DNA from 2 places in the Sporosarcina sp. P20a genome. Region 2 is predicted to be linked to the other one. Evidence: a T-box and tRNA genes for the amino acid it is inferred to sense, from the RefSeq annotation. Region 2 holds a T-box; the other holds one or more tRNA genes.
The links. The T-box of region 2 lies ahead of CSV72_RS04590 (valine--tRNA ligase). A T-box ahead of a tRNA ligase gene usually reads a tRNA of that ligase, here a tRNA-Val.

Region 1: it has a tRNA-Val gene. The T-box ahead of CSV72_RS04590 (valine--tRNA ligase) is inferred to sense a tRNA for this amino acid. The anticodon was not compared.

What each region holds. Positions count from the first base shown of each region.
Region 1 covers NZ_PDYT01000006.1:117,341-120,767, forward strand. The annotation lists gene CSV72_RS08340 (heavy metal translocating P-type ATPase) at 1-902, opposite strand, end outside; gene CSV72_RS08345 (RluA family pseudouridine synthase) at 1,093-1,986, opposite strand; tRNA gene CSV72_RS08350 (tRNA-Val) at 2,198-2,270, opposite strand; gene CSV72_RS16885 (hypothetical protein) at 2,456-2,605, opposite strand; gene CSV72_RS08355 (TRAP transporter permease) at 2,989-3,427, opposite strand, start outside.
Region 2 covers NZ_PDYT01000002.1:233,971-237,397, forward strand. The annotation lists gene CSV72_RS04590 (valine--tRNA ligase) at 1-1,413, opposite strand, end outside; T-box leader at 1,467-1,685, opposite strand; gene CSV72_RS04600 (hypothetical protein) at 1,913-2,536, opposite strand; gene hemL (glutamate-1-semialdehyde 2,1-aminomutase) at 2,706-3,427, opposite strand, start outside.

The DNA.
Region 1 (3,427 bases), on a different contig from region 2:
GCTTTTTCTGCCTGTGCTTCTTCGACTAAATGAATGATTTTGGCAATTGTAGTGTCTTCAGCAAGCTTTGTTACACGAACTTGCATTACACCTTCTTCATTCAACGTTCCAGCAAACACTTCGTCTCCTAGTACTTTATGGACAGGCACAGACTCACCTGTGATTGCTGCCTGATTAACGGATGAGTCCCCTTGAATGACTTCACCGTCCATCGCAATCTTTTGTCCCGGTTTAATCAAAATCACATCATTAATTCGTAAATCTTCCACATCTACTTCAAATTCTTTCGTACCACGAAGTACAATCGCTGTAGTGGGAGCGATTTCAATTAGAGACGTAATGGAATTTCTCGCTTTATCGATTGAGTAACTTTCTAATGCTTCACTGACGGAGAACAGGAAGACCACAACCGCGCCTTCTGCCCAATCACCAATTAGTGCAGCTCCGATCACTGCGATTGTCATCAATGTAGACATATCAAATTCAAGTTTGAATAGATTCGTTAATCCTTCCTTCATTAAACTGAATCCGCCGATTAATATGGCAGAAAGAAACAAAGCAATCGACAGCCAGTTATTAGCACCATTCGCGGTAGATACTGCATACCCTGCTAATAGTAAAACTAACGAAGCAATAGTCGTTTGATTTTCATGTTTTTTCCAAAAAGGGGTATGCTGTTTAATAATCCGCTGCTTTTCAGGGAATACCTTTATACCGTCAAACGCACCCGCTTCTTCTAATTGTAAAATAGAGGCCTCTCCTGCAACCGTTAACTTGGATGCACCAAAGTTCAGCTGTACATCTTCAACAGAATCAATCTGCCGAACATTTTTCTCGAATTTCTCGGCACAACTTGTGCACGACAAATTTTGCAGGCGATAGACATTTTTCTCAGAAGCCATGTGATCAGTCCTCTCAAAAAATCGTTCATTTTAACGTTTCCATCATTCAATCGTTCATTTGATTGATTAGCTTTAGTATATGCAATTCCAGATATTTTGTCAATTCAAACATTCAAACGTTCATTTGAATGAAATGGCATGAAAAAGCAGTTCCTCAGAGATTCCAAGGAACTGCAAAATACATGATGTATTATTTTGAACGCGTAACGAAGATCTGAGGTACTTCTGCTTCAAATCGAACTAGTTCCCCTGTACGTGGATGTAGAAAAGACAATGCGGTTGCATGAAGTCCCACTCTGCGCAACGGGTTGCCTATAGCACCATACTTTTTGTCCCCTATAACTGGGTGTCCCAATTCTTCCATATGTACACGGATTTGATTTTTTCGACCTGTTTCCAAAAGAACCTCTAGCAATGAACAATCCTTATTTGCTTGTACTCTTCTATAATGTGTAATCGCATGCTGTCCGCCATTGTCGGTAGGATTTGAATAGACTCTGAATGCACTATTTTCCGTTAACCAAGAAGAAATAGTTCCTGATTCAGTTCGTACTTTTCCTTCGACAAGTGCAGTATACAAACGTTCCTTTACCGATTCATTCCATGTACTTTGCAATGCTTGCTGCGTTTCTTCATTTTTGGCAAACATCATTACGCCCGATGTATCTCGATCAAGACGGTGCACGACAAAAATACGATTTTCAGGATGACTTCTCTTGACATACTTTGTAATTTCTCGATAGGCTGTCTGATCTTTTTCTTTTTCTGAAGCTACAGAAAGAACGCCTGCCTCTTTATTGATCACGATGATATCATCATCCTCATGTAGTATAGATACACCCACTAACTTCGAGACGTTTATAGCCGCTTTGTTGCTTTGTATTTCAACCTTTTGTCCAGGCGCTAACGACTGATTATGTTTTGTTGTCATCTGACCATCCACCATAACTTGGCCACGTGTAAGAATAGACTTCACCGAATTTCTACTGCTTTTTGACATAACCTTCAATAAATACGGCAATAATTCTATCTGTTCTTCCACTGTATATTCTTTTACATTAGATGTTACCTGTTTTCTTTTCATTGTATATGACTCCTCCTGCCTATCTAAATACATATTCGCACTATAAGTATACACCGCATGACTGGTGAGTGTATGTACTATCATTTGATTGTAATGAAAACTTCATTTGAAATATAGACATAAAAAAACAGCCCCTAGACATTCGGTCTAATAGGACTGTTTATTGTTATAAACCGTGTTCCTACGGTAAATAACTTAGGTTTGGCACCTATGACTCCGACTGGGCTCGAACCAGCGACCTCCACCCTGTCAAGGTGGCGCTCTCCCAGCTGAGCTACGGAATCGATTTTACTAGGATGTGCATTTTGAAGTAAGCCAGTTAGGCTCTCAAGCACAAATACTATAATAGCATTATCTATCCTGGTTGTAAACAAAGAAATTAAAAATCGATAATTTTTCTATACCATCAGAAAAACTACCGATTTTCATGGAATTTCATTACATTATTCAGGGCCGCTTCTCCTTTCATTTACTGCATGGGGTTTAATTGTTCCTCTATTGGTTCATTCTCAAAATATAAAAACTCTTCATGATCCAGCTCACTCATCCGTTCTTTGTTAAAGCCATGTGCCAAGTGCCCTTCAAACACGTTTTCCCACCATGTTTCTTGTGTATTCATAGTATTTTCTCTCCTTTTCGATTTGATTGGTTTCTGTACCGATCTCTATATTTTATTCGTTATGACTGATTCGCTTACATGTAGTATATACATAACTCGCGATGGTAAAACTGCGTAATTAGTCCAAATTAGTTCGAGGAATTTCTAGTCCTTCGGCTTCTTGACTTTTATTTTATCATGTGTTTCACAAATCACATTCCAGTAAAAGCCTTGTCTATACTAGTCTCGTCCTTTATTGAAAATCCCATCTAATCTAGTTCTTTTCACTCAATCAGACTAGTAAAACGCAAAAATCCAGAGATTGATTTCGAAAATTTTTATCCTAAATAAAATAAAAAGACTTGCAAGCTTTATTTCAAGCCGACAAGTCTTTTAAGAGTAATTTAATTAGAAGCTAATTTAGGTGAATTATTTTTCTTGTTCCCCATCCACTGGAACGCCAGTAAGATGATGAATAAAACTAAACCGATGATATCTGTCATCGTTTCTGGATAGATCAACAACATGCCTGTACCTATCGTTATAATTCGCATTATCCAGTTCAGTTTACTATACCAGTAACCAATTATGCCTGCCCCGATGGCAACCATACCGACAATGGCAGTCAACGTCACCCATACAATCTCCGTTACACTCGAGTCGAGCATTAGCATTGCCGGATTAAAGACGAACATATACGGAATAATGAAGGCGGCAATTGCCAGTTTGGCAGAAGTAATACCCGTCTTGATCGGATCCCCACCCGAAATACCTGAAGCAGCAAAGGCAGCCAATGCAACAGGCGGCGTGATATCCGCAATGATGCCAAAGTAAAATACGAAT
Region 2 (3,427 bases):
TTCACTGTCAACATCTGGCCAGCCCATAGTCGAGAACGGCCATAGAGCAGATGAGAACCAAGTATCCAATACGTCATTGTCTTGTGTCCAGTTTTCTTCATCGGCTGGTGCTTCTTGACCCACATAGATTTCGCCTGTTGTGTTGTGATACCAAGCCGGAATTCGGTGACCCCACCATAGTTGACGAGAAATACACCAGTCGTGGACGTTTTCCATCCAGCTCAAGTACGTTTTCTCGAAACGTTCAGGTACAAACGTTACTTTTTCTTCTTCATTTTTCTGAAGATTGATTGCTTGCTCAGCAAGTGGCTGCATATTGACGAACCATTGTGTAGAAAGGTAAGGTTCCACTACTGCACCGCTTCGTTCCGAGTGTCCGACAGAGTGCATATGATCTTCAATTTCAAATAGCACATTCATCTCTTGCAAATCTTTAACGATTTGTTTACGGCATTCGAAACGGTCCATGCCTTCATACTTGCCTGCTAATTTATTCATCGTACCGTCTTCATTCATCACCAACACACGTGGTAAGTTATGACGGTTACCAATTTCAAAGTCATTCGGGTCATGCGCTGGTGTAATTTTCACTGCACCGCTTCCGAAATCCATTTCAACGTAGTCATCCGCTACGATTGGAATCTCGCGTCCCACGATCGGTAATTTGACCATCTTGCCGATCAAATGCTGGTAGCGCTCGTCATCCGGGTGAACTGCAACAGCTGTATCACCAAGCATCGTTTCGGGACGTGTTGTCGCTATTTCAATCGAACCTGTGCCATCTGCCAACGGGTAACGCATATGATAGAATGCACCTTGCACATCTTTATGGATAACCTCAATATCAGATATTGCTGTCTTCGTTGCAGGATCCCAGTTGATGATATATTCGCCACGGTAGATGAGCTTCTTCTCATACAATTTAACGAATACTTCATTTACTGCTTTTGATAATCCTTCATCTAACGTAAAACGCTCTTGTGAGTAATCGAGGGCTAAACCAAGTTTCGCCCATTGCGCGCGGATATGGCTCGCGTATTCTTCTTTCCATTTCCATGTTTCCTGTATGAAGTTTTCGCGGCCAAGATCATAACGTGTTTTGCCTTCAGCGCGAAGTTTTTCCTCTACTCTGGCTTGTGTCGCAATTCCAGCGTGGTCCATTCCCGGCAACCACAACGCGTCATACCCTTGCATACGTTTCATGCGGATGAGCATATCTTGTAATGTTGTATCCCAAGCGTGCCCTAAGTGAAGCTTACCTGTGACGTTCGGTGGTGGAATCACAATCGTATACGGTTCTTTTTCACTTTTTACATCTGATTCAAAATACTTACCTTCAAGCCACCATTCATAACGTCCTTTTTCAACTGCTTGCGGATCGTATTTAGTCGGCATCGTCAATTCATCAGTCATTTCAGTTCCTCCTTCAAATAAAAAGGGATACAAAAAAGCCCCACTCATCCCGGTAAAAGGACGAAGGAGCTCGTGGTACCACCTTTATTTATGAACGCTAAATAGCATTACATCTTCATGATTTGGTAACGGTCTTCACCGGATTCTGCTACTATAATTTCACAGAAACTGCTCATAGGGGACTTCCATATGTTGTTTCCAGGTACGTTCCACCAATCGCACCCTCTCTAAAGAAAACGGTTCACATGTACTTTCCTACTCTTCGCATTTATATTCATATACCCATTATTATAAGCGAAACATGTAGCGTCCGTCAACTGAATAGTAGTCTATAGAGAAAGGATGGTGAACGATGCGAAGAGGATATAATCCCTACTTGTTACCGCCATGGCTTCGGAAAACGAGATTTTATTGTAAAGGCTGTATCATTCCGTTAACCGTTTTTCAGTTGATTAGATTACTCATTATCCCGACGACTGGTGACTTTTTAGTATTTTGCTTACTCGCTGCTTTGTCTTTCTGCTTCTACAAAAACATTATTTGAATGGAAGATCTTTCTCGTTACATCGTCATCCATCTCGGCGATGTATAGGAGAAAGTCTTCCATTTCATTAGTTACTTGCTCTATCGCACGATCCGCATTTGCAAGAAACTCCATATGAGATGTCGATGCAGCTACGAACTCTGGCGCAGCGGGCTCTTCTTCGATTACGACCGCTTCTTGTACAGGCTTATCCTGTTTCAAATGAACAGTCCACTCGAGCTTCAATCCTCCGTCTTCCTGTGGTGAAGTTTTAATATCCTGCACTTCAAGTTGCAAGTCTCCATCGAGTTCTACTGGCAGATCAACATTCAGAGGGACAGCATACTCAAAATACCCTTTATTGTTTTCTACTTCCACGTCATTAATAACTAATGCATCTTCAGTTGCCAATTCCACTTGCTTGTCTGCATCAAATACAACGTTTGCCGCGATATGATAGATCCCTTGCAAGCGGATCGCTTCCTCCGTACGCTCTTCCGTAAACCCTGGCGTCACCTTTACCTCAGCCGATTCAGCAAATGCCCCGTACTCAGCAGGGAAATAAAAAGACTCTTGCAATGTCCATTGATGCGTCGTCATTTTCGCTTCACTCCTTTTCTTAACTCAGGCTACTATATGAAGAAATGGAGGAGTTTAGAAGTAAAGTATAGTGTAGATTGAAAGGGAAGTAATCGTAACCCTGCCATCCTCCCTAAAATAATGAACATAAAAAAACGCCAAGCAAACAAATTTGCCTGGCGCTTCATAATTATCGTTTTAACTTCTCAAATACCGTATGGAATGCTTCCACAGTTTTCGCGATATGCTCTTCTGTGTGAGCCGCTGACAAGAACATTCCTTCGAATTGGGAAGGTGGTAAGAAAATACCTTCTTCCGCCATCAGACGGTAATATTCTGCGAATAGTTCCAAATCGGATGTCTTCGCTTTATCATAGTTATTGACGCGTACGTCTGTAAAGAAGAAACCGATCATAGAACCTGCTCGGTTAACAGTATGTGGAATATTATTAGCTTTCGCTGCTGCGCGGAAACCTTCTTCCAACTGATCGCCAAGTTTGATGAAGTGTTCGTATGTTTTCGGTGTCAACTTTCTCAACGTTTCGATACCAGCTGTCATGGCTATTGGGTTACCAGACAATGTACCCGCTTGATAAATAGTTCCCGCCGGCGCGACATGCTCCATAATCTTGCGTGAACCGCCATACGCTCCTACAGGCAGTCCGCCACCGATTACTTTACCTAGACATGTAATGTCCGGTTTGATGTTGAAATGACCTTGTGCGCATTTATAACCCACACGGAATCCAGTCATGACTTCATCAAAGATGAGTAATGAACCGTTTTCTTCGGTCAAATCACGTAAGCCTTTAAGGAAGCCGTTATCCGGTCCTACAACACCCATGTTTCCTGCAACCGGTTCTACAATAATTGCAGCAAGGTCGTCTCCGTACTCTTTAATAGCTAATTTAA